Regions from separate parts of the Psychrobacillus sp. FSL H8-0483 genome, predicted to be linked through region 2. Evidence: predicted binding sites of a transcription regulator. Region 2 holds the regulator's gene; each other region holds the start of a gene.
The links. Region 2 encodes LexA, which represses DNA repair genes until DNA is damaged. Its sites were predicted from a motif close to CGAACATATGTTCG; they were not measured.
Positions count from the first base shown of each region.

Region 1: the regulator LexA is predicted to act here: its motif matches at 3,802-3,815, upstream of MHB48_RS10140 (UV damage repair protein UvrX).
Region 3: the regulator LexA is predicted to act here: its motif matches at 3,654-3,667, upstream of uvrB (excinuclease ABC subunit UvrB).
Region 4: the regulator LexA is predicted to act here: its motif matches at 3,307-3,320, upstream of MHB48_RS12270 (YolD-like family protein).

Region 1 covers NZ_CP152052.1:2,118,547-2,126,610, reverse strand. Annotated here, with positions in the region: gene ribE (6,7-dimethyl-8-ribityllumazine synthase) at 1-67, shown strand, start outside; gene MHB48_RS10160 (ABC transporter permease subunit) at 265-1,107, shown strand; gene MHB48_RS10155 (ABC transporter permease subunit) at 1,104-2,132, shown strand; gene cdaS (sporulation-specific diadenylate cyclase CdaS) at 2,639-3,262, shown strand; partial or broken gene MHB48_RS10145 (sporulation protein) at 3,299-3,544, opposite strand; gene MHB48_RS10140 (UV damage repair protein UvrX) at 3,861-5,114, shown strand; gene MHB48_RS10135 (DinB family protein) at 5,229-5,702, shown strand; gene MHB48_RS10130 (GNAT family N-acetyltransferase) at 6,247-6,690, shown strand; gene MHB48_RS10125 (protein kinase) at 6,662-7,264, shown strand; gene MHB48_RS10120 (YkvA family protein) at 7,373-7,756, shown strand; gene MHB48_RS10115 (cold-shock protein) at 7,911-8,064, opposite strand, start outside.
Region 2 covers NZ_CP152052.1:1,534,411-1,542,474, forward strand. Annotated here, with positions in the region: gene MHB48_RS07115 (polysaccharide deacetylase family protein) at 1-813, opposite strand, end outside; gene MHB48_RS07120 (undecaprenyl-diphosphate phosphatase) at 1,273-2,091, shown strand; gene MHB48_RS07125 (hypothetical protein) at 2,756-3,055, shown strand; gene MHB48_RS07130 (transporter substrate-binding domain-containing protein) at 3,074-3,886, shown strand; gene MHB48_RS07135 (amino acid ABC transporter permease) at 3,905-4,546, shown strand; gene MHB48_RS07140 (amino acid ABC transporter ATP-binding protein) at 4,560-5,306, shown strand; gene MHB48_RS07145 (OsmC family protein) at 5,326-5,751, shown strand; gene MHB48_RS07150 (excalibur calcium-binding domain-containing protein) at 6,188-6,400, opposite strand; gene lexA (transcriptional repressor LexA) at 6,696-7,316, opposite strand; gene MHB48_RS07160 (LysM peptidoglycan-binding domain-containing protein) at 7,494-7,811, shown strand; gene MHB48_RS07165 (recombinase family protein) at 7,808-8,064, shown strand, end outside.
Region 3 covers NZ_CP152052.1:3,195,110-3,203,173, reverse strand. Annotated here, with positions in the region: gene MHB48_RS15480 (HDOD domain-containing protein) at 53-1,282, shown strand; gene MHB48_RS15475 (hypothetical protein) at 2,240-2,605, shown strand; gene MHB48_RS15470 (competence protein ComK) at 2,602-3,150, opposite strand; gene MHB48_RS15465 (IDEAL domain-containing protein) at 3,331-3,561, shown strand; gene uvrB (excinuclease ABC subunit UvrB) at 3,733-5,715, shown strand; gene uvrA (excinuclease ABC subunit UvrA) at 5,722-8,064, shown strand, end outside.
Region 4 covers NZ_CP152052.1:2,566,872-2,574,935, reverse strand. Annotated here, with positions in the region: gene MHB48_RS12290 (dihydrolipoamide acetyltransferase family protein) at 1-543, shown strand, start outside; gene MHB48_RS12285 (hypothetical protein) at 1,086-1,250, opposite strand; gene MHB48_RS12280 (VOC family protein) at 1,487-1,870, shown strand; gene MHB48_RS12275 (LLM class flavin-dependent oxidoreductase) at 2,144-3,136, shown strand; gene MHB48_RS12270 (YolD-like family protein) at 3,353-3,724, shown strand; gene MHB48_RS12265 (cation diffusion facilitator family transporter) at 4,446-5,315, shown strand; gene MHB48_RS12260 (hypothetical protein) at 5,453-6,070, opposite strand; gene MHB48_RS12255 (hypothetical protein) at 6,186-6,596, shown strand; gene MHB48_RS12250 (LysR family transcriptional regulator) at 6,731-7,612, opposite strand; gene MHB48_RS12245 (citrate/2-methylcitrate synthase) at 7,717-8,064, shown strand, end outside.

The DNA of each region.
Region 1 (8,064 bases), 580 kb from region 2:
AGGAAACAAAGGCTATGATGCTGCGGTATCTGCAATTGAAATGGCGAATTTGAATAAGTTATTCTAATAATAAAGTAAATAAGTTTGTATACGTTTATGGACAGGCTGAAATTAGCCTGTCTTTTTTTCGACCAATAATAATGGCTTGGAGACCCCCAATTCACTCCACACTAATTTTCGAATCTACTAAAAATTCTATATTTTTCATGAATTACTATGTTATGATAATTTCATCTTAATTTTTAGATAGTAGGGGGATTTTTTGTGAAAGGATTTTTGAATTGGGTGCTTCAATTAGTTGTCGCATTCGTCGGTATTTTGTTAATTAGTGGTTTGCCTATATTAATCACTGGTTTTCAGCACGGAGAATTTTGGTGGAAGGAATATGGACAGCATTTACTTGTTTTATTTCCTGTTGAGGATTTTCTCGACCAACATTACGGTAATCATATTGGAGCGTATATCATTTACTCACTTGAAATATTGTTTCTTGCACTTATCGTTGCGATTTTTTTGGCACTTCTATTTACGATTATGACGATGTTGTTTAAAGAACGAACAAGACAGCGAATTAAAACCTTCTTTTTCTTTTTGGAATCCTTCCCAGATATTTTAGTTATTTTACTTGTGCAGTTAACCGTAATTATGGTTCACAAAAATACGGGTATTTTCATTTCAAAGATTGCGGTGACCGGTGGAGAAAAGATTTATTTGCTGCCTGTTTTTTGTTTAATGATTTTGCCAATGATTCAGCTGTATCGTTTAAGCATGCTGACGTTTGAAGCAGAAGAAAGAAAGATGTATGTAGAACTTGCCAATTCTCTTGGTTTTAGTAAGTTGATTATTTTACTCATACATATTTTCCGAAATGCCATTATTAGTATATTTTTTCAATCGAAAAAGACAATGTGGTTTATGCTTTCGAATCTATTCATCTTAGAACGAATGTTCAATATGCCTGGTATTATGTTTCACTTAAGTAGTAACTTGTCAGGAGAGACGTTTTTAATTACTGTTTGTAGTTTTTTCTTACCTGTCTTCTTATTGTATAGCTTGGGTGAGTGGTACTTCCTACGACGGTTGAACCGGGGAGGTGCTGTTGGATGAAATCTGTTTGGAGGCAACCTTATTTTGTTTTCGGCTTCATCATTCTAGCATTCTTTTTAATAGGAAGCTTTGTTTTTGAATGGATTTTTGGACCGGATCCGAAACAAACGTATTTTCTGTATGAAAATGGTCGTGTAGTAGAGGCAGCTCCTTTGTCACCAAGTTGGATGCATCCATTTGGAACCGACCAGTACGGGTATGATATGCTTGCAAAAATTATGCTCGGTGCGAAGTATACGATTATAGCTGCAATGGGTGTTGCAGCAGTTCGTATGTTTATTGCAGTACCACTTGGATTTGCGATAGGGACGTATTGGCAAAAGAAACGTTCATTGATTAATAGCTTCATTGATCCACTTCATTATGTACCGATGACTATTTTTGCCTATCTGATGTTGTATCCCGTTTTATGGCAGCCAATGGAAGGGTTCTCCACGACTGTTTGGGAACGCATTGTTATTCAAGTGGTGTTAATGGCGATTATTACAGTGCCTATTGTTGCATCTTTAATTGGTAATGAAGCGAATTTACTATATCATCAGGAATATATTTTAGCTTCGAGAACGCTTGGTGCTAGTCGACGTCGAATTATTACCCGTCATCTATTTCCAATGATGCGTGAGAAATTATTTGTCTTATACGGTCAGCAGGTAGTGGAAACGTTGGTCGTGTTTACGCATTTAGGGCTTCTCCAATTATTTATTGGAGGAACGAAAGTTAGTTATGACCCGATGTTTGGGGATCCACCGAAATCGATTGCCTATGAATGGGCTGGACTTTTTGGTTCGTCGTTTCGTTATTTGCAAGGAGTTCCGTGGCTTCCGCTTGCTCCAGCTATCTGTTTCGCACTTCTCATCTTAGCAGTTGCTACAATGATTGAAGGGTATACGAGAGCAGTGAGTGGCCAAGTGAAAATTCCAAAGCGGAAGAGAGTCGCGTTTGTGTCGAATGATACAATCGAGTGGAATAAAAAGCAATTACATGAAAAAATGCAGCTTCTTCATAAGAATGAAACAAAACTGTAGGCATTTCGCCTACAGTTTTTTAAATTGGTTGCGGGTGTTTCTGAATTGGTCTCACTTATTATACAAATGGTTTTGTTCATCCGTTTATTTCTAATAAAAAACATTATTCACCAAAATAAATTCCTTTTATGCAGAGTAGATATGTATACGACCATTTATCGCTCACCCCGCGGAAAGCGTCCGCCTATAGCGGAAATCAACTATACTTTATTTCGCTTAAAATATATATTTCTTTAGTTTCCTTTGGTATTGTTCGTGTTTTTTATGTAAATTGGAATTTTGAAATTGATTCGTTTGAATATGCAAAATTCTTTGCAAGCTGTGCAATAACGGATTAGGCTTGTCCGTTCATGATGCATGCTTTTTGCGTGGATATGGATAAGGAGAAAACTCTTCCGAAAAAAGTATGTTTCACAAAGTTTTGGGGAAATTATTAAGGTATTATGCTCTACGGACGTATAAATAAGTTGTATAATTTTAACATTATTGAAAGAGGTGTTACTGCAATGCCCCAAGGAACATTTGACTTTTCACCACTAAAACAGCAATTAACACAAGGACTTGAAGATATTTCGTTTGAAATAAATAAAGGTTTAAAAACATTAGAAAAAGATAGCTATTGTGTTTTGGGTGAACTGAAGGAGCTCAAGGATAAATTTGAACAAGTAGAAATGGTGGCAGCGTCTTTTTATCTAAATAATTATTTGTCTCCCTTTACTGACAAATACTTGGATATATCTACTTGTATTCAACATCTCTCTCATCAAAGACATGGAGCATTAATTGTGATTGAGCGTGAAAATGAGGTGGATTCATTCATTCGAGGTGGTACTCCTATTGGTGCAACATTGACACATGCACTATTGGAATCCATTTTTTATCCTGGAAACCCACTTCATGATGGTGCTGTACTAGTAAGGGCGAATCAAATATTTTCCGCAGCAAATATTCTTCCCTTATCTAAGATAGGGTCGAATAAAAAGAAATTAGGTACCCGCCACCGAGCCGCATTAGGTTTAACAGAACAGAGTGATGCAATAGTTCTTGTTGTTTCTGAAGAGACAGGCATTATTTCTTTTGCAATAGACGGGAAACTCCAACCGATTAGTACTGCTAGCTCATTCGTTTGAACTTTTTAGTAACAGTACAAAAACTTGACTGTTTTATTAGTTATTAATCGTAAAGAAATTCGTTAAAAGCCAAACACCTTGTGGGAAAATAATTGATAATTGCCATGCACCTATTCCTTGTAAACCGTATTCACGAACTAATCTCATTTTTTTACTGATACTTCTTACATCTTCAAACCACACCTCATGTTGTTGTCCTTGTTCATTAATATCGAAAAATGGAGATTGATATTCCACTGAATATTGTATTGGTGCTTGGCACTTCATTGCAGTTTCCACTGCGATTTACCTATCCCCCAAAAATCGTAGAGATACATTTAGCTTCTACTTATTGTATATAAAGACTCCCTAGATTTTACGGCATGAATGATCATATTTTATCCTACTTTCCTCTTGTTATTAGCCAGTAAAGGTTTCTATTTACTTATTAGTAGTGATCAATAGGATATATTATGATGATTTCTTGTTTTACATATCTCAAAGAAATGTAGCTGTTTGGTTAGTGATTCTAATAAAAAACAATTATTTTCCATTGTATAAGAACTAGTGTTCGTAATATACTATAAGAACAAACGTTCCTGATGGAGGAGTAAATAATATGTACGAAGGGTTAGAAAATCGAAAAATTATATGCATTGATATGCGCAGCTTTTTCGCGAGCTGTGCAGCTGCGGACGCTGGGCTGGATGTGATGAATACACCAATTGCTGTGATTGGAAATTTAGAGCAAAAGGGGAGTATTGTACTTGCTGCTTCTCCCAGAATGAAAAAGGAATTTGGCGTGAAAACAGGAACTCGATTATTTGAAATACCAAATCATCCTTCCATTCGTTTAATCGAGCCCAAAATGGAGTTTTTTGTTCGAGTGTCCCTGGAAATTGTGCGCTACTTAAATCAATTCGTACCTAGTGAATCCATTCATGTGTACAGTGTGGACGAATGCTTTGCCGATTTAGGTGGAACGGAAAAGCTTTGGGGACCAATAGAAAAAACAATCAAACATATACAAGATGGGTTACATTATCAATTCCAATTGCCGTGTGCAGTTGGAATGGGACCAAATATGCTCATGGCTAAACTGGCGCTTGACCTAGAAGCGAAAAAAACTGGGTTTGCTAAGTGGACGTATGAAGATGTTCAAACAAAGCTATGGCCGGTCTCACCACTAAGTGATATGTGGGGTATTGGCTCTCGTTTAGAAAAAACATTAAATAATATGGGCATTTTTAGCGTAGGACAGCTAGCGAAGACACCCCTTGCGATGCTAGAAGAAAAGTTTGGTGTCATGGGAAATCAACTATATCATCATGCGTGGGGTATCGACTTATCCAAGCTTGGGGCACCCATTGTAGACGGACAGATTAGTTATGGAAAAGGGCAAATACTGTTTCGTGATTACTGCACGAAAAGAGAAGTGATGGCTGTTTTACTTGAAATGTGTGAGGACGTTGCTAGACGCGCGCGTGAAGCCGAAATGGTGGGAAGAACCATTCACCTTACGATTGGCTATAGTAAAGATGCATTTGGCGGAGGATTTAGTCGTTCGCGTTCCATTGATGAACCAACGAATGCAACGATGACACTCTATAAAGTATGCGAACAAATCTTTGACGAGTTTTATGACCGTCGACCCGTTCGAAGAATATCCATTTCCATCACCAATCTAGAACCCGAGCATTCGATGCAGCTAAGTTTGTTTGAAGATAATAAATGGAAAGAACGAAAATTAGGAAAAACAATGGATTACCTCCGAAGTAAGTATGGCTCTACTGCGATCTTGCGTGCAGTGTCCTATACAGAAGCTGGAACCGCCAGAAAACGTGCGGGCTTACTTGGAGGGCATAAAAAGTAAGTAGAAATTAAAGGGAAATGTAAAAGTTTATCGAAGTAAGAGAGGAGGGGAAAATAAGGTGATTGAATCCTTAGAAATCACTTAAATGGAAATGAAAGAAGAGGAGGGATTTAGTTGGAACAAACTATTTTTCAACACATGGAAACTGTACGAGGAATAACGGAGCAGTCCATTAAAAAAATATCAGAAGAGATTGCGAATATTGTACCAAAAGGATTTAATAATAACATTCACTGGAATTTTGGCCATATTGCATTCATACAAGAAAAACTCGTTTATGGAGTGTTAGGTGAACAGATGAGTCTACCCATTCAATATGAAGAATTTTTTAGTGCAGGAACGAAACCTTCTGAATGGAAAGGAACTCCTCCTTCATTAGCAGAGATTTCTTCGGTTTTATCCGAACAAAAATCAAGAATCAGACAATCCCATCAAGGAAATTTGCACAAAAAGCTGCCAACCCCATTTACAAACCGTGCAGGGATCACATTTAATACGGTTGGAGAAACATTTCTCTTTAGTTTTTACCATGAAGCACTGCATATAGAAACGATTAAAAGAATATATCAATCTATTTCTGTTAAATAAGTTTAATCTACGTGATAAACTTAATTTAGTAAGTGTCTTCTGAATACCTTCGAAGCAGTGGACCTAATTATAATAGAAAACTAAAACCGAACGTTCCGGACGATCGGTTTTTTTGTATAGTACTCCTCCATGTTAAAGATCAAAAGAGAATATATATATAAAAGAGTGAGAGGAACAAATATATTTGTAAATGATTTTAGAGGGAGTGATGGGTCTTGAATTACATTTTATTCCTTATTCTAATACTTTCTCTTATCATTTCTATTCTCGTTTCTATTTGGGTACTAAAAAAATGGAATAGATGGTGGGGGATGGTGACAGGATTTTTTATAAATACAGTATTATTAGGTGTAACGTCAGCGTTCCTATACAAGATAGACGCTCAAGTCTTTCTTAAAGAGACGAGTGGATTAGTTATAGTAATGCTTTTTATTCCGATAAATACTTGGATTAATTTCTTTATACTTGGATTTATAAGAAATAGAGAAGTAAGGCCCACGGATTCTAACATTCTGTAAGGAAATAATGCAAAGTAGGTGTATGCATGATAGAAATATGCGCGAGGTCAATAGCTTCATCCATAGAAGAATTATTATACTATGCCACTTCTAGCTATCGAGTTGTAGAAGAATACGATAAGTATCAACGTGAAGAAAGTAGAAAACTATATGCCCTAGAAGAAAACAAACACTTCATTGGCTGTATAGGGATCCATTTTACAGAAACTTATTGCTGTGAAATCAAGCATATCGCGGTGTCCCCATCTAAGAGAGGCCAAGGAATCGGGAAAAGAATGATTGCCTTTATTTTGGAGAGACATTCGCTCCAACGAATAGCCGCAGAAACCGATCTAGAAGCGGTGGAATTTTATAAAAGCTATGGATTCGATATCACAAGTTTAGGTGAGAAATATGCAGGAGTGGAGCGATTTTGGTGTGAATATAACAGGGGAGAGAATAATGATAATTACCGAGATAGTGGAAAATAAAGCAGTCATGTGTACGGAAGACCATTTTGTCGGCATTGGTTCAACAAGAAAAGTGTACAGGTGGAAAGATTATGTGGTAAAGGTGAATCTCCATAGCATAGGGCATCAACAATCCATAAGAGAGCTTGAAATATATGAGTATATGCAAGCAAATGGGTTTGGGGAACTTTTTGCTCCAACTTATTATGTAGATGAGGAAATTTGTATACAGCAATATTTCCCGGAATTGCCGATGATGGATCATCAAAGTAGATACGATATTCCTGAACAGTCTGATTTCCGGAAGTTTCCGAACAAATATAAGGAGTGCGTCGAACTGTTAGACGAAAAGTTCGATATATTCAACATAAAAGATAGCAGCAATTACGGGTTAAATGAGAAGAGTGAGCTGGTATTCATCGACTATGGCATGAGCAAAAAACTATATGAAGACGCTTGGGTCCCAGCTGCGGAAAATGGGGATGTTCCACAAATAGATGTTCTGGCTTGTGACAAGTGTGGGATTGTGAAAGAAATTCGAATGTACGGTGAGGCTGATTCGTTGGTACGGTGCCATTCCTGTGGGAAAGAGTAATACATAGAGAAACCATGAAAATACATACAATGATTTGACCTATAAGATCTAATTGGAACTCCGCGAGAGTGTAAATAAGAAAAATTAATGAAGTGAGGGTAAGCCAGGATGTGGAACAACATAAAACAGTGGGCAAAGAGGGTAAAGCGTTCTATTTTCATCTTATATTTAGCTTCTAAAGATAAACGAGTACCACTGTCAGCAAAATTGTTCACAGCCTTTATTGTCGCATATGCATTCAGTCCGATTGACCTCATCCCCGACTTTATCCCAGTACTCGGATACTTGGATGATGTCATTCTTCTGCCAATAGGCATTTATTTTGCTCTACGAATGATTCCAAAAAATGTTCTTGCTGAATGTGAATTAAAAGCAGCAGAGCTCATGAAGCAAGGTAAGCCGAAAAACTGGATTGCAGGGGGCATCATCCTTTTCCTTTGGGCAGCCATTGCAACGTGGATGATTTATTTAATTTACGGGATCATTAAATGAACAAACCAAAAGCAGTAGAAGTACCATATTTCACTTAGGTGAATAGTAAATTGATATCGAACACAGCAATGAACCCATTGCGAACAAATAAAACACCAACAAAAAGAGACACCCTTTATGGATGTCTCTAATTCATTAACCTAATTCCGAGGAATTAAAGTTTTGTAATGTTAACAGCTTGTGGTCCACGTTGACCGTCTTCCACTTCAAATTCCACTTTTTGACCTTCGTCAAGTGATTTGAAACCTTCACCTTGAATAGCTGAGAAGTGAGCGAATACGTCGTTTCCGCCTTCAACTTCGATAAAT
Region 2 (8,064 bases):
TTCCTTTGCACCATCTTTGTCGGCTTTTTCCTTATGATCCAGTAGTAATTTATCCTTCCATTCATCCGTAAGTAAATCTCGCATCTCATCTATTGGGATAGAGATTTCTGGCATGCCTGCTGCTCCAGCAGTTACTTCATATTTATCAAATTTAAATACAGCTGACTCTTCAGTGAAATACAGGTTTGAAAAATTGTTTTCTTCATTCATTGTCCATTCCTTTAAATCTTCTTCAAATAATAATGGGGCATATTCTGCCGATTCTTTGAATCTTTCATTTAATAGCCTATATAGTTGTTCCCTATTCTGTTTTGAATCCTTAAAGATTTTAGTTTGTGGAATAAATGTTCCTTTTTCTACATCTACCAGATAAATCTTTGCTTTTTCTTGACCATTTGCTCCTACCACATAACTTCCTTCAGAAAATACAATAGAATATGTATTATCAGCGGTTAGATAGATATCCATAGTTAAGGATAAATTGGCCACATGATTTTTAATAAACTCTTTATTTTCTTTAACAGAAATTAAGAAGTCTTTTTTAGTAGTAGACACATATTCTTCTATAACTGCGTTCAATTTGTTACTTTTAAACTTTGGGTAATGCATGGCAATGTGATAATTTTCTTTATCGGTTATATCTGTAATTAAATCTACTCCAGGATACTTAGAATACTCTATTATTGTTCCATTGGTTTTCGCTTCTTGATTTACATCAGCCTTAGTATTTCCCTTTAGGTTTATAAAAAAATAACCAATAGAGAAGATGCAAATTATAAATATAATGCTATACGATAGTTTCGTAGGTCTCATAAACAAATGCTCCTTGTTGTTTTATTTCTTGGAATGTTGTAGCTGAAATGTTCCCTAACATAACGACCAAACGAATTCTATTCTATCACATATAAACATTATATGATTAAGAATATATGAGAAAAGCTAGCGAAATTAATATTATTTTGTTTTTGCAAATAAAAAGTAGTATATAATGACCAACTGGATATGCTTTGATTCTATTTCTCCTTGTTTGCAAATTTTCTTCAAATAATAACGTTTCAAAGTTCTAGCGACTCTGAATAAAAGGCAATAAAAATAGTATGAAGCATCTCTCACGAGGTTTTTTTTTATGAAAATTGCTGGTTAATGTATATTTCAAAGTTAGGTTGAGTGCAAAGGGGATTCGTTTCTATCTTACTTTTCTTTACTTGAATTAATCATAAATAAAATAACCAGATGATAGAATAAGAAAAATAGGGTGTATGGGAGGACGAGATGGAAACAAGCGAATTAATTTTGTTGTTCAAATATGTCGTAATAGGGTTAGTACAGGGTTTTACGGAGCCAATTCCTGTATCATCTAGTGGTCATGTCATTATTGCAAATCATTTACTTGGGCTAGATGAAAGTGGTCTAACCTTTGCCATATTAACGAATACCGCTTCCTTATTAGCTATTTGCTTTATCTATAGGAAGGATTTAGTACGTTTAATAGTGAACTGTTTGTTATATGTTCAAACAAAAAATGGCAAGTATAAAAGTGATTTTCTATTTATTATTTATATCATCATTGGAACAATTCCTGCAGCTGTTTTAGGAGTACTTTTTAACGAAGTTATTTCAGATCTCCTTACTAATATAAAAACAATTGCCTTCACCTTGTTTGTGACCGGTATAGCCTTATGGGTCATTCGAAACTTTAGGGGTGTAAAACGAGACAAAGATATTGGAGTAAAGGATGCTTTTATTGTTGGGTTAGCACAAGCGATCGCACTTGTACCAGGTATTAGTCGTTCAGGCGCTACCGTTATAGCCTCCGTTGCATTAGGGATGAACCAAGAAACAGCATTACGGTATTCATTTATGCTATACATTCCAATCAGCTTAGGCGGATTAGTTCTTGGTATTTCAGATTTGATGAATGAACCCGTAGAAAGTACTTTGGTTTTACCGTATATCATGTCCTTTATTGTTACAATCATCATGACGTATATTGCGATGAAGTGGTTTATGGGTATTATGAGAGATGGTAATTTAAAATATTTTGCTTACTATTGTTTTGCAGCTAGTATCATACTTTTAATACTTTCTTGATCTGCCATTTCTCCGTGTAGAGATAGGTGATTAAATAGGGAAATAACAATGAAGAGCATCCCATAGGATGTTCTTTTTTAGTTTTATTTTTTCCTGTTAAATTTTCTGGAGTAAACATTTTGTGAAAAGGAACAAGTCTATGGAGGAACATTACGTTAAATATTTAGAAGTTAAGTTGTGAAAATCATGTATCAATAAAATTGGTGCTTTAAAAGTGAAGCACATAACAACAGGTAAATAAGATAGTTCGTATTTCTTTACTAGTTGAGATAATTTCATAAATAGTACTTTGTCATTTAAATACGAACATTTATCACTTTGTAGATGGAAGCGGCAGGCGGCGACTCCAGCGGGATGAGTGAGACAGATAAGCAATCACAAACGACGCTTAGCGGCGGTGATGGCTTATCGCGCACCCCGAGGAAAGCGTCCGCCTATAACGGAAATTAACCATACTTTATTCCAAGTAAAAAGAATTGTTAATGAAAGAAATTGACCTATCCTCTTTGGATAGGTCTTTTTTTTGTGCGTTTGATAATAAATAAATGAGAAGTGTACGTATGAAGAAAAGATTTTGATACAAAATGATGATATTTTTGATTGTTCTGGGGAACAATTATTGTAGTTAGTGTAGGTGACTAATCTAATAGGATTTGATTGACTAATGAACCAGTCAATGGAGAACCATCAACCGTCTTTACAGCAACAAGTTGAAACGATAAAAAAAGATATGCAAGAAGCTTTTGCACAAAATATTCAAAGAGCTTCAGAACTGAATAGGATGCCACGCCCTGTAGACCCTGAATTACAATCTGTATTTGTTATGAGTTTGTTAGAGGGAGTATTATCCCGATGGTTATTTCAATCTGTAGACGATGAGTGGCGTCAGTTGGAAATTGATGAAATTGATGAACTTGTTGAAAAAAACGTGCAATTTGAATTTTTTGGTTTATTTGGAGTGTAATTTAAGGAGGAAAATAACATGAAAAAAGGTAAATTTATAGTCGCAATTTTAACATCAGCAGCGTTTCTATTAAGTGCTTGTGGTAAGGATTCCAACGTAGAAAAAGCTCAAAATTCTCTAGAAGCTATTCAAGAAAAAGGGGAATTAACGGTTGGTATTATGGGTACATATGCTCCTTATAATTTTATGAATGCTGAAAAAGAATACGATGGTTTTGATGTAGACATTGCAAAAGAATTAGCAAAAAGATTAAATGTTAAAGCAAAATTTGTTGCACAAGACTTCGCTGGATTAATACCTAGTTTGCAAAAAGATAAATTAGATATTTTGGTAAGCCAAGTAACAATTACAGAAGATAGAAAGAAACAAATTGATTTTACGGAACCGTATATTACAAATGAAGTAAAAGTTATCGTAAAAGAAGATAATACATCTATACAATCTGTAGAAGATTTCAAAGGTAAAAAAATCGGTGTTGGATTAGGTACGAACGATGAAGCGTACTTACGTAATGAGTTGATGCCAAAGGTAGGAGACTTCCAAATCAACACGTACGATGATGTCATCACCACATTAAAAGATTTAGATGCTGGCCGAGTAGATGCAACGATTAATAATGTATACGCATTAAAACCAATTATCGAAGAAAATGGTTTTAAAGTGAAATCAGTAGGAGAACCAATTAAATCGGATAAAGCCGCAGTAGCCGTTAAAAAAGGGGAAACTGAATTAGTTGATGCATTAAACAAAGCACTCGCTGAAATGAAAGAAGACGGTACGTATAAAGAAATTTTTGTAAAATGGTTTGATGAAGAGCCACAAGCTGAGTAAAGAAGGTTGGAATTTTAAATGGATATTATCATTGATAATCTGCCCTTTTTATTGAAAGGGGCGTATTATACTTTATTAATTACAGTGGTATCTATGTTTTTCGGCTTGATTATCGGTTTGATTACAGCGATTGCTCGTTTAAAGGGCAATCGTTTCTTTCGTACAATAGCGAGAGTGTATGTATCGATTATTCGGGGAACACCACCACTAGTGCAAATTGTGATTGTGTATTTTGGTCTTGTAGATTATGGAATAGAATTGGATGCCCTTACAGCAGCCTATATTGCATTAAGTATTAATATTGGTGCATATGTATCGGAAGCATTCCGCGGAGCTATCCAAGCAGTACCAGCAGGTCAAACAGAAGCCGCTCTAGCGACAGGAATGACGGAAGCTCAGGCAATCAAACGGATTGTCATTCCACAAGCGATTCGTATAGCAATACCACCACTTGGAAATACATTTGTAGGAATGTTGAAAGAAACTTCATTAGTATCGGTAATTGCTGTTACAGAATTAATGCGCTCGGCACAGTTATTAGTAGCCCAATACTACGTGTATATGCCGTTTTATTTAACAATCGCTGTGATGTACTGGATTATGAGTACAGCATTTACATTTATATTAAACAAAATAGAGAAAAGATTATCAGTTTACTAAAGGGGGGAACGTTGTGATACAAGCAAATGATTTATCTAAAAGCTATGATCAGCATGAGGTATTAAAACATATTTCATTGACGATTCCTGCCCATCAAGTTGTCGCTATCATTGGTCCAAGTGGCTCAGGAAAAAGTACTTTTTTGCGCTGTTTAAACGGACTTGAAACAATTTCTGGTGGATCTGTTTCTGTCAATAATCATCTACTACAAGCGACTGATAAGAAAAAGGAACGTCAAAAAACAATTCATGCGATTCGTCAAGATACAGGAATGGTATTTCAACAATTTAATTTATACCCGCATAAAACGGTCATAGAAAATGTTATGGAAGCATTAATCATTGTTAAGAATCAATCCAAACAACAGGCAAAAGGAACAGCCTCTCAATTATTGAAGCGTGTTGGACTGGAAGAAAAGGAGGATGTATATCCCTCAAAATTATCAGGTGGTCAGCAACAACGTGTTGCCATAGCACGAGCACTTGCAATGGAACCAAAAATCATGTTGTTTGATGAACCTACATCTGCATTAGATCCAGAACTTGTGGGAGAAGTATTAAAAGTCATGAAAGAATTAGCGGATGAAGGAATGACTATGGTCATCGTAACGCATGAGATGAAATTTGCCCAAGACGCCGCTGATCGAATATTATTTATGGCAGATGGACAAATCGTGGAGGACTCAGAACCGAAAGGATTTTTTGCACAACCAGCGACAGAACGTGCTCAGCGATTTTTGGCTAAAGTCAATGAATTCTAACAAAGGTAGGTTTATTAAAATGGAAATAAAAGCAATTTGGCAAGGTGGACGTGCTTTTGAAGCAAAAGGTCCTTCAGGTTATCCAATGACTATGGATGCAACACCAACTTATGGAGGGGAAGGAAAGGCGCCAACACCAACAGAAATGTTACTAAGTGCTTTAGCGGGCTGTATCGGAATAGATATCACGATGATCTTGAAACCTCATTTAGAAAAGATTCAATTCATTGAAATTACAGTAGCTGGCACACGACGAGAAGAAATGCCAACTGCATTTACAGCAGCTGAATTATTATTCGATGTGAAAGGGGATATCGATGCCAAAAAAGTAATACGTGCCATAAAACTTGGAGAAGAAAAGTATTGTGCCGTTTCTGCTTCTTTAAAAGCAGATATTACGCATCGATTAATCTTAAATGGTGAAGAAATAGAGATGCCAGAATAAACTAATAAGTTCCTCAATTATTTGAATTAATTTCATAAATAGTACCTTGTCATTAAAATACGAACATTTATCATTTTATTGATTGAAGCGACAGGCGGCGACTCCAGCTGGATGAGTGAGACAGATAAGCCATCACAAACGACGCGTAGCGGCGGTGATGGCTTATCGCTCACCCCGCGGAAAGCGTCCGCCTATAGCGGAAATCAACTATACTTTATTCCGTGTAGACCTATATTTCTTTAGTTTCATTTAGTATTGTTTGTGTTTTCTCGTGAAATTTTGAATTATCAAAATGATTCAATTAATAAATAAAACTCCCTCATTCATTTTGTTGGATGAGGGAGTTTACTTTAGATGTAAATGCTAATAAATGATTGACAAGTAGATTCGCAAGAATTTACGTTAATTCGTGTGAGACCAGATAAGATTATAAAAATCAATTTTCACATGCAATGCCATCTTTGTCACGGTCTTTGCTTTCATTTAATTTGTAAATTTCTGCAGATACTGTTGGTTTATTTTTAGTTTTACCGCCTTTGTTTTTGACTTTGGCATCTTTTGCAACTCCACCTTTATAGTCTTTGATTAGCTCGGTACAATTTTTATAGTTTTTTTCAGCTGCACCAGTGGTTTTAGGTTCTACTGTCATTAATCCAAATATTAATAGTGTGGAAAATAGTGTTAGAATAAATCGTTTCAATTAAAAATCTCCTTTTAAGGGAAATTCCTTTTAAAGAACACCCTCGTTATAATAATAAATATTATATATAAAATTGGTTTCATTTACCAATAAATAGTGTTTTACTAAAAACAAAACCCCTCAACCATAAAGGTAAAGGGGTTTTTCGATGATCTAAACGAAAATGTCCACTTTTCGTTTAGATATGATATCGGCTCTACGTAATCATACGTACAATACGTGATTTTGTCAAGATTTAGCGAAATTATTGGATATTACGATAAACTCCTACAACTTTTCCGAGTATCGAAACTTGGTTTACGATAATTGGTTCCATTGATGAATTTTCAGGTTGCAAGCGGAAGTATGATTTTTCTTTAAAGAAACGTTTGACAGTTGCTTCATCATCCTCGGTCATTGCTACTACAATATCTCCATTATTAGCAGATTGCTGTTGTTTAACGACAACATAATCTCCATTTAAAATTCCCGCTTCTATCATACTATCACCCATAATTTCGAGCATGAACAAATTGTCATCAGAAGTACCGAATGTTTCTGGAAGAGGGAAGAATTCTTCTACATTTTCAATTGCTGTAATAGGCATACCCGCAGTTACTTTCCCTACTAACGGAACATGAACCACACCTTGTTTTTCTGCAGTAACTCCAAAACCATCAAGTATTTCAATTGCACGTGGTTTAGTTGGGTCTCTTCTAATTAATCCTTTACTTTCAAGTCTAGCTAAATGTCCATGTACAGTTGAACTAGACGCAAGCCCTACCGCTTCCCCGATTTCACGTACGGAAGGTGGATAACCTTTTTTTCGAACTTCTTCTTTTATAAAAGCTAAAATATCTTCTTGTCTTTTAGATGCTTTTTTCAATGAGTTCACCTCTTTTTGTTAATTAATTTTTCCTATTAGAATATTTCTTAATAGTAGTATAACAGTCTCTAAAAGATTATGCAAACATAGGTTCTAAAAAACGTTGACAAAAACAAGTGTTCGTTTTATGATTAGAACATACATACCGAACAAACATTCTAATTAGGGGGATTTATAATGAATTGGATGAAAGAAAATTATTTTATAGCGCTATTTTTAGGATTAAACATTGTTTTTATGGTGACAATCCTAATTTCAAATACATTATCGACAGAAGAAGATTATCAAATTAAAATAGAACATGGCGACTCATTGTGGGAGCTTGCAAATAAATTTGGAGCTGACGAGCCACAAGAAGCTTGGATCAATAAAGTAATGGCCATGAATAACTTGCAAACAGCCCAAATTAAAGCAGGAGATACTTTAGTTATTCCACAGGTAAAAGAAAATTATCATTTAGATTATGGTACAGAGATAGCGGGCGATGGTAAATGAACTCAGTAATATATTGCCGTGTAAGCACGGAGAAAGAAACACAAGAGACATCATTATCAAGACAAGAGGAAGAACTAAAAGAATTTGCGTCACTACAAGGCTATGAAGTTGCTGAAGTGTTTACTGATCAACATAGTGGCTACGATATGGACCGTGATGGTTTACTTGATTTACTTACATATGTAAAAGAACATGATATTAAAGCTGTTTTTGTTCAAGATGAAACTCGAATTGGTCGTGGGAATGGTCGGAT
Region 3 (8,064 bases), 1.7 Mb from region 2:
TTCAGTTTGGTATAATTATATTATTAGAAATTTAAGGATTCGAGGAATACAAGTGGACATTTTTGTTGCAAGACAACCGATTTTTACAAAAAATGAACATATTTTTGGATATGAATTATTATATAGAAATGGTCATGATAACACTTTTCCAACTGTAGATGGAGATGTCGCTACTTTAGATGTGCTGACCCATTCTTTTCTCACAATTGGTATTAATGAATTAGCTGGAGAAAAATTATGTTTTATTAATTTCACTGAAAATTTACTCGAAAAGGGAGTATTAAATAAATTATCCTCGGATCGAATTGTAGTAGAGATTCTGGAGAATATTACCATTACTCCGGTCATTCTTCAAAAGATTAGAGAAATAAAGTCTCTTGGTTATTTAATTGCTCTAGATGATTTTGTCCTTCAAAAGAATGTTTCTTTCTACAATGAATTGTTTAGTCTAGTGAAATTTATTAAAGTCGACTTTCTATTAAGCACATTAGCAGAACGACAAGCAATTGAACGAATCGTGAAAAAAAATTATCCACATATCGTGTTACTCGCAGAAAAAGTGGAGACGCGTGCACAGTTTTACGAAGCGAAAGCAGCTGGTTATGAGCTTTTTCAAGGTTATTTTTTTGCCAAGCCTGAAATTATTAAAGGAACGGAAATACCAACGAATATGGCGCAATATTTTCGGATTATTAGTTTACTGCGAGATAAAAAAGCCTCGATTGAGGAAATCTCGGATGAGATAGAGCGAGACGTTTCTCTTTCCTTTAAGGTGTTAAAGATGATTAACTCCCCTGCAGTTCGGACAAATTCAAAGGTTCGATCGATAAAGCAAGGAGTACTAATGCTGGGGTTAGAGGATTTGAACCATTGGCTGTATGTATTATTGCTACGTGAATCGAAAGCAAGTCAATCTGGTGATGGGATGGCCCTTATTGAAGCATCTCTATTTCGAGCGAAATTTTGTGAGCTGCTCGCAAGAAGGAAGTTTTTACCCAATGCTTCTGAATATTTCTTAATTGGAATGTTCTCTTTAATTGATACATTATTGCATCGATCAATGAGTCAATTAGTAGTAGAATTACCACTTACAGATGAAGTAGCAGAGACGCTTTTGGGTAATACTACGGAAATGACACTTTTTCTAGAGCTGGCCATTGCATGTGATGAGGTTCGTTGGGATGACATGATTGAGGGAGCAAATGCTATTGGAATTGACCATGCCAGTTTAAATGACTTCTACATTAAAGCTCGTCGTTGGGCAACGGAGATTATAAATTAAGTAGTAACTGCCATCCTAAAATAGATGGTAGTTTTTTTGTTAAAAGATAAGAAAGTGAATCGATTTCATAATTCCGAATTACATGAGGAAATACGAACAATACTAAAGGAAACGAAAGAAATTTATTTTACACAGAATAAAGTATAATTGATTTCCGCTATAGGCGGACGCTTTCCACGGGGTGAGCGATAAGCCATCACCACAGCTCACGCGTCGTTTGTGATGTCTTATCTGTCTCACTCATCCCGCTGGAGTCGCCGCCTGCCGCTTCAATCAACGAAGTGTGATAAATGTTCGCATTTTAAAGAAAAAGTACTATTTATGAAATTAACTCAAGTATTTGAAATTAGACTTCCACGAACCCAGTATTCATGGTGTTTTAAATGAAATAAGAACTCCAATACATTACCTGCAAAGCAGAGTTAATAATTTGGTAGCAAGAACTATCTTGATAAAGTGGTTGCTCCATCCAATAAATAGTAAAAGTAGTGGATATCTCTAAGGAATTGTTTATAAGGCAAGGACCACCACGAAGACTCCTGTGGGAACAGCTTGAGCAGAAGACCCCGCAGGAACGCAGTGACGAGGAGGCTGAAGCCGAGCCCACGGAAAGCGAAGTGGTGGTCCTTGCCGAATTTAGTATACAACCCTGTACACCCAAAAGTGAGTTTGTCTACAGTCGGAGAGGAGGATCGTGTCTAGCGTCACGATCCTCCTCTCCTTAAAATCTCTCGGTAATGGTGTAGCTAAAGTTCATTCCAAAGCAATGCGGAAACGTCTGCAAACAGGTATTGCACTTAAAGGGCACTTGCGCCTTTCATATTTTCCATATTGAATGTAGCAGGGTTATATGTTTCTACAATTGCTACCAAAAGATGTTATATCTAAATTGTTGCATTTTCCTCTAAAAGTTGTACAATAAAACGAGAACAAATGTTCTTTTTAGGAGGATGAAAAATGCCACTAATACCAGATGAGGCTATCCCATATTTTGAAAACATGATTTATCTCCCAATGGTATTTACTATTTTAGAGAAGGATCGGAAGATTTTTGAGCAAGGACCTTTTAAATTGAAACGCCCATATATAGCAATGGTGGAAGAAGCCGCAAAGCAAGTACAAAAAGAATTAAAAGAGACGCATATCTATATGAAGCGATATAGCATGAAAGTTCTTCGCGGAGAAGGAGATGACATGTTCACAGAATATGTGTTTTTCCATGGAGGCTATGAAGAACATCGTCGTTACTTAAATGTCCGACTCCGCAACCGTGTGGAAGAACTACTTACAATGTATTTAGCAATTGTAGAGAAATTACATTAATGCAGTAAATTTTTATTTTTTTGGGGAAGTGAGTTTCTTGTTGTAATAAATCCAGTATTCAACAGATGGCTCATACGTTTAAGGAAATGCATATTTAAAATATTTGCAAATGCAACTTGGCGGCTAATTGTATTGGAAGAAGAAGTAACTTGGATCTTTTGTCCATTTGTTAATACAATGGAACAACCATCATCAGAAGGAACAAATGATTCAATAGCTCTAAAGGAAAACCATACGTTTAGGTCCGATTTTGGGGAAAGAATAGGAATAAGAATACATGGGTTTCCATAGTCATGAGCAATAACAATAGGAAGTTTAAGATAGTTTCCAATTACCTCTCTCGATAGCCTAACAGACTGTGGAAATGAAGAACCGTAAAACGAACAAGAGTGACGAACAATATCGTATGGCTTTCTGCCTATCACTAGTGATTCACCAGAAAAATTTACAACCTTTGTGAAAACTTTGTTATTGATGACAATCGGTTGAAGTACAGCAGTTTCAAAAGAAACAAGGAAGGGTTGATCTTCTGTTTTTTTAGACATAATACTCACTCCTCAATAGTAAAATATACATTAATTATAGTTAAATATGGTAAAAATACAAGTCTAAATAACGAATATTCGGAATTCCGACCATTAACTATAAAATCAAAATTTTCTCAAAATGATTGCAAGTTACCTGGAGCTTTTATATAATGAAAAAAAGGCATCGGGGTGATGGAGATGGACAAACAATATTCATATGCAGATTTTATGAAAGCAATGGGTAAACCTAGAAAAGAAAGCTCTGCCGAAAAATTGTTGAACGAAATATATTTAGATATGTTTTTGAACATTGTCCACCGGGAACAAAGTAGTTATCGATTATTGGAGTTAATAGATGAAGCACTTGATCGAAAAGATAAAGATGCATTTGAGCAGTATACGAATGCATTGCACCAATTAAATAATTGAAAAGCCGCTTATGCAGAGCGGCTTTTTTTTTGTGGATTTAGAATTTATCATGTAAAAATGGTGCTTTACTATTTGTTTATTTCTACTCTTAAAAAACGTATGTTCGTTTTATTCGTTTTCAAAAAGAGAGTATGTTAAACTAAAAATATTCAAATAATGGGAGGCAAACATATGGAACAAATTTTTGATTTGCAAGCTCCGTATGAGCCAGCAGGGGATCAAATAGAAGCAATTAAGGAATTAGTAAAAGGGGTGAAAGAAGGAAAAAAACATCAAACATTACTTGGTGCGACTGGTACAGGTAAAACATTTACAATTTCAAATGTCATCCAACAAATAAATAAACCGACTCTTGTAATGGCACATAATAAAACACTTGCAGGACAATTGTATAGTGAGTTTAAGGAGTTCTTTCCTAATAATGCCGTAGAGTATTTCGTTAGTTATTATGATTATTTTCAACCAGAGGCGTATGTGCCACAAACAGATACGTATATAGAAAAAGATTCAAGTGTCAATGAAGAAATAGATAAGCTACGACATTCCGCAACATCTTCATTATTTGAAAGAAAAGATGTCATCATTATCGCATCCGTATCATGTATATATGGCCTTGGAAATCCAGAAGAATATCGAGATATGGTCGTGTCACTTCGAACTGGAATGGAAATTGAACGAAATCAGTTATTGCGTAAACTTGTCGACATTCAGTACGAACGCAATGATATTAATTTCACACGAGGCGCCTTTCGCGTTCGAGGGGATGTTGTGGAAATTTTCCCTGCATCGCGGGATGAGAAATGTCTTCGAGTAGAATTTTTTGGAGATGAAATTGATCGCATTCGAGAAGTAGATGCGCTCACAGGAGAAATATTAGCGGAACGTGAACATGTAGCAATATTCCCTGCATCTCACTTCGTAACACGCGAAGAAAAAATGAAAATCGCCATTGAGAACATAGAAAAAGAACTAGAGGAACAACTAAAAATTATGCGCAGTGAAGATAAATTACTAGAAGCGCAAAGACTAGAACAACGTACTCGTTATGATTTAGAAATGATGCAAGAGATGGGCTTTTGTTCAGGAATCGAAAACTATTCTCGTCATATGACACTCCGTGAAGCAGGGGCAACTCCCTATACTTTGCTTGACTATTTTCCGAAGGACTTTTTATTAGTAGTTGATGAAAGTCACGTTTCATTACCTCAGGTAAGAGGAATGTTTAATGGTGACCAAGCTAGAAAATCCGTTCTGGTGAATCATGGCTTCCGGTTACCATCAGCATTAGATAACAGACCACTTACATTCAGTGAATTTGAAGAGCATGTTCATCAAGCTGTGTTTGTCTCGGCAACTCCAGGACCATATGAGCTAGAACATACGCCAGTAATGGTGGAACAAATTATTCGTCCAACAGGACTACTGGATCCAGTCATTACATTGAAGCCGATTGAAGGACAAATTGATGATTTAATCAATGAAATACACGAACGGGCAGCTAAAGATGAGCGTGTACTTATTACGACATTGACGAAGAAAATGTCGGAAGATTTGACGGATTATTTAAAAGAAATCGGGATTAAAGTGCAGTATTTACATTCTGAAATAAAAACGTTAGAACGGATTGAGATCTTAAGAGAGCTTCGATTAGGGACATATGATGTTCTCATTGGGATTAATTTGTTGAGAGAAGGACTAGATTTGCCGGAAGTCTCTCTTGTAGCCATTTTAGATGCAGATAAAGAAGGATTCTTACGTTCAGAGCGTTCACTAATTCAAACAATTGGTCGTGCAGCTAGAAACTCGAACGGCGAAGTAATTATGTATGCAAATAAAATAACTGATTCTATGCGTAAAGCAATCGATGAAACGAAGCGTCGTCGTTCAATTCAAATGGAATACAACGAAAAGCATGGAATTACACCGAAAACAATTGAAAAGAAAATTCGAGAGGTTATTCGTGCATCACAAGTGGCGGAAGAAGAAGCGAGTTATGCACAGCAGTTAACGAGTGGAAAAACCTTAACAAAAGAAGAAAAAGGTGCACTATTAGTAAATCTTGAAAAAGAGATGAAAGATGCTGCAAAAGCACTTAATTTTGAACGTGCTGCGGAATTACGTGATGCGATTTTGGAATTGAAGCTGGAAGGATGAGAATTGTTGAAAAACCAAGAGATTATTATTCAAGGTGCTCGTGCACATAATTTAAAAGATATAAGTTTAAAAATACCAAGAGATAAGCTTGTTGTAATGACGGGCTTATCTGGTTCCGGAAAGTCTTCCTTAGCATTCGATACTATATATGCCGAGGGCCAACGCAGATACGTAGAATCATTGTCGGCATATGCAAGACAATTTTTAGGTCAAATGGATAAACCAGATGTGGATGTTATAGAGGGTCTTTCTCCAGCTATTTCAATTGATCAAAAAACGACAAGTAAAAATCCTCGTTCTACTGTAGCGACGGTAACTGAAATTTATGATTATTTACGCTTACTCTATGCGCGTGTGGGGAAACCAATTTGTCCTAAGCATGGGACGGAAATATCGTCTCAAACCATTGAGCAAATGGTAGACCTTTTGAGCGAATATCCTGAAAGAACCAAAATGCAAGTTCTTGCTCCAGTTGTATCGGGACGAAAAGGAACACATGTGAAGTTGCTCGAAGATATGAAAAAACAAGGCTTTGTACGCGTTCGAGTAGACGGAGAGTTAATTGATTTAGATGATGATATTAATGTAGATAAAAATAAAAAACACAATATTGAAGTGGTCATAGACCGAATTGTGATGAAAGAAGGAATTGCTGCAAGGTTGAGTGATTCCATTGAATCTGCATTACGCCTTGCAGACGGACGCGTTTTAATTGATGTGATGGAGCATGAAGAAATTCTATTTAGTGAACATCATGCCTGTCCGATATGCGGATTTTCTATTGGAGAGTTAGAGCCTAGAATGTTTTCTTTTAACAGTCCATTTGGTGCATGTACCGATTGTGATGGACTTGGAACAAAGCTAGAAGTAGATCCAGAACTAGTTGTGCCGGATAAAAGCTTAACCCTTGCGGAGGGAGCAATTGTTGCTTGGCAGCCGACAAGCTCACAATATTACCCGAAATTATTAGAAGCTGTCTGCAAGCATTACAAAATAAAAATGAATGTTCCAGTAGAAAAATTGCCAATAGATCAGTGGAACAAAATTATGTATGGATCAGGTAAGGAAAATATCCGTTTTCGTTATGAAAATGAGTTTGGACAAGTTCGAGATAATTTAATTCAATTTGAAGGCGTATTTTCCAATATTGAGCGTCGTTACAAAGATACTTCTTCTGACTACATTCGTGAGCAGATGGAAAAATATATGGCTCAGCATGATTGCCCAAGTTGTAAAGGCTATCGTTTAAAGGAAGAAACATTGGCGGTAAAAGTAGATTCCTTGCATATAGGTCAAGTAACGCAGTTTTCCATTGAAGAGGCAAATAGATTTTTCGACCAGCTATCGCTATCTGAAAAAGATATGCAAATTGCTCGATTAGTACTAAGAGAAATAAACGAGCGACTTGGTTTCCTAGAAAATGTTGGTCTTAATTACTTAACATTAAACCGTGCATCAGGTACGCTATCAGGCGGAGAAGCACAGCGAATCCGATTAGCAACACAAATAGGGTCAAGACTTTCAGGTGTGTTATATATTTTAGATGAGCCTTCCATTGGATTGCATCAGCGAGATAATGATCTCTTAATCGAAACACTTAAAAATATGCGCGATATTGGTAACTCACTAATTGTAGTCGAGCATGATGAAGATACAATGATGGCTGCTGATTACTTAATCGATGTAGGACCTGGAGCTGGAATTCATGGTGGAGAAATTGTTGCAGCAGGTACACCTGAACAAGTAATGAAAAACAAAAAATCCCTCACTGGTCAGTACTTAAGTGGGGAAAAATTTATCCCTCTTCCAATGGAAAGAAGAAAGTCAGATGGTCGTTATATTAAAATTAAAGGTGCATCTGAAAATAACTTAAAAAATGTAAGTGTGGACATTCCATTAGGAGTATTTACGGCAGTAACTGGAGTATCTGGTTCTGGAAAGAGTACATTGGTGAATGAAATTCTATATAAATCACTTGCCCAAAAATTGAATCGCGCAAAGGTGAAACCGGGAGCTAATAAAGGGATTGAAGGAATCGAAGTACTAGAGAAAGTAATTGATATTGACCAGGCTCCAATCGGACGTACGCCTAGATCGAATCCTGCTACGTATACAGGACTGTTTGATGATATTCGAGATCTTTTTGCGACGACAAATGAAGCAAAAGTAAGAGGATATAAAAAAGGTAGATTTAGTTTTAATGTAAAAGGTGGTCGCTGCGAAGCTTGTCGTGGGGATGGCATCATTAAAATAGAAATGCACTTCTTACCAGATGTGTATGTACCTTGTGAAGTATGCCATGGCAAACGATACAATCGTGAAACATTGGAAGTACATTACAAAGGCAAA
Region 4 (8,064 bases), 1.0 Mb from region 2:
GAAGGCTTCAATGTAACATACTTTGCATTCTTCGTAAAAGCAGTAGCGCAAGCATTAAAAGAATTCCCAATGATGAATTCGATGTGGGCTGGCGACAAGATCGTACAGAAAAAAGATATTAACATTTCAATCGCAGTTGCAACAGAAGAGGCACTTTTCGTTCCTGTCATTAAACAAGCAGACGAAAAAACGATTAAAGGTATCGCGCGTGAAGTGACTGAGCTTGCTGGAAAAGTACGTGCCGGCAAGTTGAAATCGGAAGAAATGCAAGGTGGTACATTCACTGTAAACAACACTGGGTCATTCGGTTCTGTTCAGTCAATGGGCATCATCAACTATCCACAAGCAGCAATTCTACAAGTAGAATCCATCGTAAAACGTCCAGTCATTATGGATGGTGGTATGATAGCTGCTCGTGATATGGTCAATCTTTGTCTATCTCTAGATCACCGTGTCCTAGACGGCTTAGTGTGCGGTCGCTTCCTAGCGCGTCTGAAAGAAATATTAGAAAACATTTCGAAAGAAAATACATCTGTTTACTAAAATAAATTCAAAAGACGGAGCTCCCTAATCTCGATTTAGGAAAAGCTCCGTTTTTTTTCGGTAATCGTGTTGTAGTGGTTCGTCCGTCACTCTCCATAGCTACTTATAATAGAAGTGCCAAAGCTTTTGGAGATGAAAGAATAAGCACTTTCCTATTTATACAGTAAGCAACCAAAGATGCAATTTTGGCTGCTCAGACCTTCTCTATCGTATTTCCGCCTTTTCGATTGGAAGGAAGTGTCCCTTTTCTATATAAAATCACTATATTCCGGCAATAACTTTGCAAAAATAAGCAAGGAACGCATGTTAGAAAGCGATAGAGTGCCCGAAATTGCATCTTCGGGCACTTCCGCTATGAATAGAAAGGTCCTATTCTTTTATATTCCAAATAGTAATGATGTAGTGAACATTTCGTCCAAAGAGAAGCAAAAACGTACAAGTGCAAATAGGACCCTTACGCATTTCTTGTGAAATTAGCACTCGGAATTGAATCTTAAATAATGAATAAAAGCTACTCTCTATAGGGAGTAGCTTTTATATAATCAATTACCTCCGCGTTCATCAACATAGTGATTATGTTGTCCATCCTTTACTTGGAGTATTTTCTTCTCTTCTTCACCTAATTTTTGAGGTTCCAAATACTTTTCACTTACACCTTTTTTATTCGTAGAATTGTTGAATAAACTAGTCATTTTATTATTTTTCACTTTATAACCTCCTTTTTAGTGATATCAATTTTTAGTATTTCCACAGACTAGACAAATAGTCATGAATTTTTTAATAAAATTTCTTTATAACTATCAGGACTTTAATTAAGATAATTGAGCTACAGGGGCAGCTCTTTCTTGTTGAGCTAGAGTAGCTGTAAAGCACCAATAAAATGCTATAATCTTATTGAAATAAAAAGTGAAATAGTTTCAATAAAATAGAAGGAGTGAAATTAATGATTAATAAAGTCGGTCAAATTATGTTGTATGTAAATAACCAAGATGAAGCAGTGAATTTTTGGACAGAAAAAGTAGGATTTAGTGTAGTTTCTGAAGAAGATAACGGTCAAGGAATGAGATGGATTGAAATTGCTCCATCAATGGAAGCTGAAACAAGTATTATACTCCACAATAAGGAATTAATTGCTAAAATGGAGCCTCAATTAAATCTTGGAACACCTTCTTTGATGTTTTTTACAGAAAATGTTGATAAATTACATGAAGACTTATCAAGTAAAAATATCACAGTCGGAGAAATTGTAGATATACCTTCTGGTAGAGTATTTAACTTCGCAGATAGTGAAGAAAATTACTTTGCGGTCATGGAAAAAAGGAAATAACATTAGAGTAGTTGAAACACCGTCCTACAATGGACGGTGTTTCATATTATTTACTGAATAAAGCACTATTAACCACTCTACAACATGGATACAGCACTACTAAAATCTTCCTATAATCAGTTAGTTTAAATATTATATTGATACATGATGATTGTAACGACGCTTCAAGTCCCTTTTATTTACTTTTACTTCAGAGTTCGATAGATTTGATCACGAGGACAATTGTTTTCATTGAAAATGTTATCGAGCATAAATAAAAGGGGCGATAGATGAATGAGATTAAGTGTACTTGACCAAGCACCCATTACAACGGGCAACACGGCTGCAGGAGCGCTAAAAAAAGCGGAAGAACTTGCAGTTTTAGCAGATGAATTAGGCTATCACCGTATGTGGATGGCTGAGCATCATGGAACAGGTGCTTTTGCAAGCTCCGCACCTGAAGTTATCACAGCACATTTAGCAGCGAAAACGAACAATCTTCGTATTGGAACTGGTGGCGTCATGATGATGCATTATTCTCCGCTGAAACTTGCGGAAGTCTTTAAAACACTAAGTGCTTTTTCACCTGGTCGAATTGATTTTGGCGTAGGCCGTGCACCAGGAGGAGATAACCATTCGATGTATGCCCTTTCCGAAGGTCGACAGCCAATGCTGAACAATATGTATGAAAAGCTGGAAACTGCACTACAACTTATAAATGATGAAGTGCCAGAGGATAGTTTATATAACCGAACGATTGCAACTCCATCGAATATTGTTTTACCAGAAGCTTGGTTACTTGGCTCAAGTGGGAATAGTGCCGTTCAAGCTGGGCGTAAGGGTGTCGGATACTCATTTGCACAGTTTTTCCAAGGTGGAATGACGCCCGCCATTTTAGATGCGTACCGCAAGAATTTCCAGCCATCTGCGTTTATGGATAAACCCGAAATTAACGTCACATATTTAGTAACGGTTGCGGAAACAAAGGAAGAGGCAGAGTTCGAAGCATTGCCACAGGACATTGCACGTCTCTCTTTAATGAAAGGCCAAATCTATCAAACTTTAACACCAGAGGCTGCTCAAGATTATCCATTAACGGAAATGGACCGCATGATGATTCAGGAAAATCGTAAAATTCATTTAGTCGGAGCAGCTAAAGATGTAGCGACTATTTTACAAGAGGAACAAGCCCACTATGGCTTTGACGAAGTAATGATATGCAGCATTCCGCACTCGCAAGAAAAACGGTTAAATGTGTATCGTTTACTTGCAAAAGAATTAATGTAAGGTATGGGGAGACACGCTCTTTTTGAGCGTGTCTTTTTGTTTTGGGAATGGATGTCGCTTTGGAGGTGGTGTTTGTCGTGTTCGGGTGGTCAATTGTCGCTTTCGCACTGCTGTTTGTCGCGTTCACTTCATGAAATGTCGCGCTCGGCCATTAATTCCCTGTTGAAATAAGAACAAATGTTCTATATAATGAGTGAAAAAGGATGAGTGATCAAAATGGCTAACTTCGAGGAAGATTGGAACCGACTAGATTTATCTCAAGTGCGTGACAGAGGGTCGAAAAAATGGGTAGCCATGATGCTGCCAGAGCATGTGAAAATGCTTCGAGACTACAATGAAGAGATAAAGAAAGTAGCACGTCCCGATTTAAATGAGTTTGACTACGAAGCAATTCAAGAGCAAATCGAACTTGCGATGAAAAGAAATGTGGAAATCAAAATCAAACGATGGAAAGAAGGCGAATTTCTGTATAACCGAGGCACTATCCAATGGATTGATTTAACTAAACGAACAATTGAAGTGGAAGATCCATTCCGTTGCTTTGAATTAAAAATAGATGAAATTGTAGATGTGACTATATTAGAATGATCTAACAAAAATATTGCACTTAGAAGACCTCCGAGATGAGGTCTTTATTATGTTCAATATTGTAAATTCCCATTGGAAAAAAGAAGGATAATGAAAGGAAGGTAATAAGAAAACAACATGTAAAAGGATAAAGATGACGATAATTCTATAAATGGATGGATATTGTGGAGGGAAAATATAGATTATTTCTCAGAGGAGTACCGTTATATAGTGGGAAAGGAATGTCAAAGGAAATTGTAAAAAGAAGGAATAAATACATTATAAAAATTAGGTCCCTTTTAAGAGTTCATATCGGGTCATGTGAAGGAATATTTCTTCTTCTATTAACAGAGACTTTTGTAGGAAGTTCATTGAACTCTAATTTAGCTCTTTTTCTTCGTTCAAGTAAAATCAGAAATATGTTAAATTGTTTAATCAAACACTTCTGTTAAGCTTTGACATAACATTGCTACACATTTCGATTAATGATATAATATAAAAACGTCAATAATTTGCGAGTGATAACGATGATCCGACTTACATCTAAATTAAAATATTTTAAAAGCCCGAAACCTCGACTACTATCAGTCGAGGTTTTTTGTTTCTCCAAGGAAAGAGTTCTAGCTAGACGACAAATTTATGGCTGAGGCTATCTATTTGAATATTATAGTTATTTTAATTTGGCTCTGTTAAATAAGGCTGATGTTATTTACGATGTTTGATTGCAGTAGGGGGAAATAAAATGGAAAATAAGAAGTATAATGATCTTAAATTAGGAGAGCGTGGAGCAATCATTAGCATTATTGCTTATATATGTCTTTCCATTATGAAGTTGGTTGTTGGATATATGAGTGACTCAGCTGCATTAAAAGCAGATGGTCTAAATAATACAACCGATATCATTGCATCCATTGCTGTCCTTGTTGGACTTAGACTTTCTCAAAGACCACCTGATAAAGATCATGGTTACGGTCATTGGAAGAGTGAAACAATTGCATCCATGATTGCATCTTTTATTATGTTAGCAGTCGGGATACAAGTGTTAACTGATGCTATTAGTTCTATGTTTGAAGGAAATAAAGAAACCCCTAACATTATTGCCGCATATGTAGGCATTTTTTCAGCTATCGTTATGTATTTTGTCTATCGATATAATAAAAAATTAGCTACAAAAATTAATAGTAAAGCAGTTATGGCAGCTGCAAAAGATAACATTTCAGATGCTTGGGTAAGTATAGGGACTGCAGCAGGTATACTAGGGTCCCAACTAAATATGCCTTGGCTGGATACGATAACTGCAATTATTGTGGGATTATTGATTTGTAAAACAGCATGGGATATTTTTAAAGAAGCTTCTCATGAACTTTCAGATGGATTTGATATAGATAAAATTGAACTTTATCGGAATGTCATTCAAAAAGTTGAAGGAATTAAAGGGATTAAAAAAATTAAAGGGAGAAACTACGGCAATAATGAGGTTATCGATGTCGTTATCCTTGTTAATTCTACGTTAGATATTAAAGAGGCTCATGATATAGCAACCCATGTTGAAAAAGTTATGATGAAAGATTATGGCGTATACGATGTTCATGTCCATGTAGAGCCAGATTAATTCAACTAAAAATATTGCATGAATTATCCCCCACTTCTCGAGTTTTTTTCAAGCTGCATGAGGTTAGGGGATTGATGGTAGTATTTTAGGGTTAGTGAACTAATAGATTATTAGAAACCAATAGGAAGGGATCAATATCATTCATTTTTCTTATTGGTCCGTGCAATATAAATAACAACTAACAATAAGCCTACAACTAGTAAAATTATATATAGAATATTATTTGCTGAGTTATCAGAGGATGGTTGCTCTTCACCTTTTAAGTCGTTTAAGTTAATCGATACTTGCTCGGTTGGTTTCTCCCCTATTCCTAGTTCATCTAAATCCATGTCAGCTGTTAATAGTGGAGTGGTTCTGGAACAGAGACCCGTTCTAAGTTCTCCATCCGTTTCGTTTGCGTATACTAGATATTGTTGATCTAAAGTAAATTCATAGCCACAACTGGCAGAATCTCTTTCCGTATAAATAATGACTTGTGTTTGATCGAGACCCTTCCACGTTTCTTTCACTTCAAATAGAACTGCAATTGGGTCAGCAGAGGATTGGATGGAATTATTTTTATTTACATCTACCATGTCGACAACTTTCCCAGAGAAAACCGCTGCACTTCGGTCCAATTCAGCCTGCGCAGTATCGGGCTGCATACAGGAACAAGCGAAGCTATTGATAGGGGAGTAATTAAACATACATAGAAAAGCCATCATGAACAGAAATGCAAACCTAACCTTACTCTTTTTTCGTGTTTCTTTTTCCAATGTTTTCCCTCCTTTTAATTTTAGACGGTTATACTAGATAACAAGTTACATGTGAATGAATTTTCTGTACTCTAATTATTTTACGAACTTTAGATCATACAGAAGGGGAGATGAAATGTTTAGAAGAAAGTTATTTGCATTTATGTTTACTGTAATAATATGTATGCCCATTATCGGTTTTTGTTTTATGCTCATTGAACAGAGTACGATAAGTGAGATACCAGGGTTAATAATCTTTGCGAGTATGTATGCAATACCAGTAACTCTTTTATTTGGGGTTCCTGTATCAATTCTTTCAGATAAAATGAATGACAGATTAATTGGTACAAAACGAGTATTATCTTCATTTGCTATCCATTTACTTTTCGGTATCAGTTTTCCCTTCTTTTTTATGCTGTTAGCTGATTCTAGGTCAATCTTGACTAATTTCAACTGGGGTGATTTATATTTCTTAATACCTTCGACGCTTATCTCGTTTGTGGGGTGGGGTATGGACGAGGTTTTGAGAATCTATTTTAGAAACTGAGACCTTTTATCATTTCAAGGTCTCTTTCCTGTTTATTCACATATTGTAGGGGGATGATTATTCAACTATTTCCAGGATAGTACGTCGAAAAATAGTTTTACGTTCAGTCATTCTTGGAAATGCAAAATCATGTTCTATCCAAAAAAGTACTTGGAAATTTGGTTAATAAATTCTTCTTCCAAAGCACCTTTCTTTTTTACGATAATGAAGGTTGAGACAGATGGTAGCTCAAATAGATCGAAGTGTGGCTGCATGATTTTCCCTTCGATTAGTTCGCGTCTTACAATTGAATGAGGGAGAAAGGAGACGCCGAGACCGTCTTGGATAAATCGTTTTGTGATATGTGCTTGGGTCACTTTCATCGTGCGCAGTCCGACGACCTGTTTATGTAGTTTAAAAAGTAGGTCATCCCAAAAGACAGGATGATGGTGTGTAAATAAGTAATTCCTCTGTAGTATCTCTTTCACATCGATTGGTGGTCCACTTTCTTCATCATAGCCATCGACCGGCATAACGAATAATATCGGATCCTCATAAATGGAAATGGATTCAATATTTTTCTGCTTAGCATCTAATGCTGAGATACCGATATTCACATCTCCTACTTCGACGAGCTCTTCAATCTTATAGGATTCCTCCACACGAATGTTTATCTCCAAGTCAGGATGAAGTTTCATGAAGGAACGCAAAAAATGGGGGAGAATCGTTTCAGCCATAAGAGGAGAAATGGCGATAGTCCAGTTCCGCCGATACCCTTGCGTAAATGAAAACACTTTATTGACGCTATTTTCAATGCTGTTCACTATTTGCTGTGCTTCAGGAAGAAAGAACCTACCAGCATCGGACAGCGATACGCGATTATTTTGTCTGTCAAAAAGAGTCGTACCTAAGTGTTCCTCTAATAATCGTATATGAACAGTAACGCTTGGCTGGGACATGACCAATTTCTCCGAAGCCTTTCGAAAGTTAAGCGTTTCTGCTGCTATACAAAACGTTTTAAGCCATTGATACTCCATATTTTCCTCGCTCCTTAATTAATAATATTAATTATTTCAATTATATATATTTAATTTTTATTATCAAGTTCCTCTAATATACTAAATGCAAGGAGGGATTTTGTATGTATCAAAAAGGATTAAAAGATATTGTGGCAGTTCATACGCATATTGCTTCAGTAGATGGAGAAGTTGGAGAACTTAGATACCGTGGAGTGAAGGTGGATGAGCTCGTCACAACAAGAACGTTTGAAGAAGTGGCGAATTTTCTATGGAGTGGGGAACAATCAAAAAACGAAGGAAATAGTTTAAATAAGTATAGAGAACTTCCTAATCATGTGAATGTAATTATTGATTCGCTTCCAAAGGGCGTATCCCTCATGGATGCGATGAGAACGGCGATCTCTTCTTATGCACATGAGGACTTTAAGGAGAAAACAATAGAGGAGCAGGCGGTGATTTTAACAGCAGCA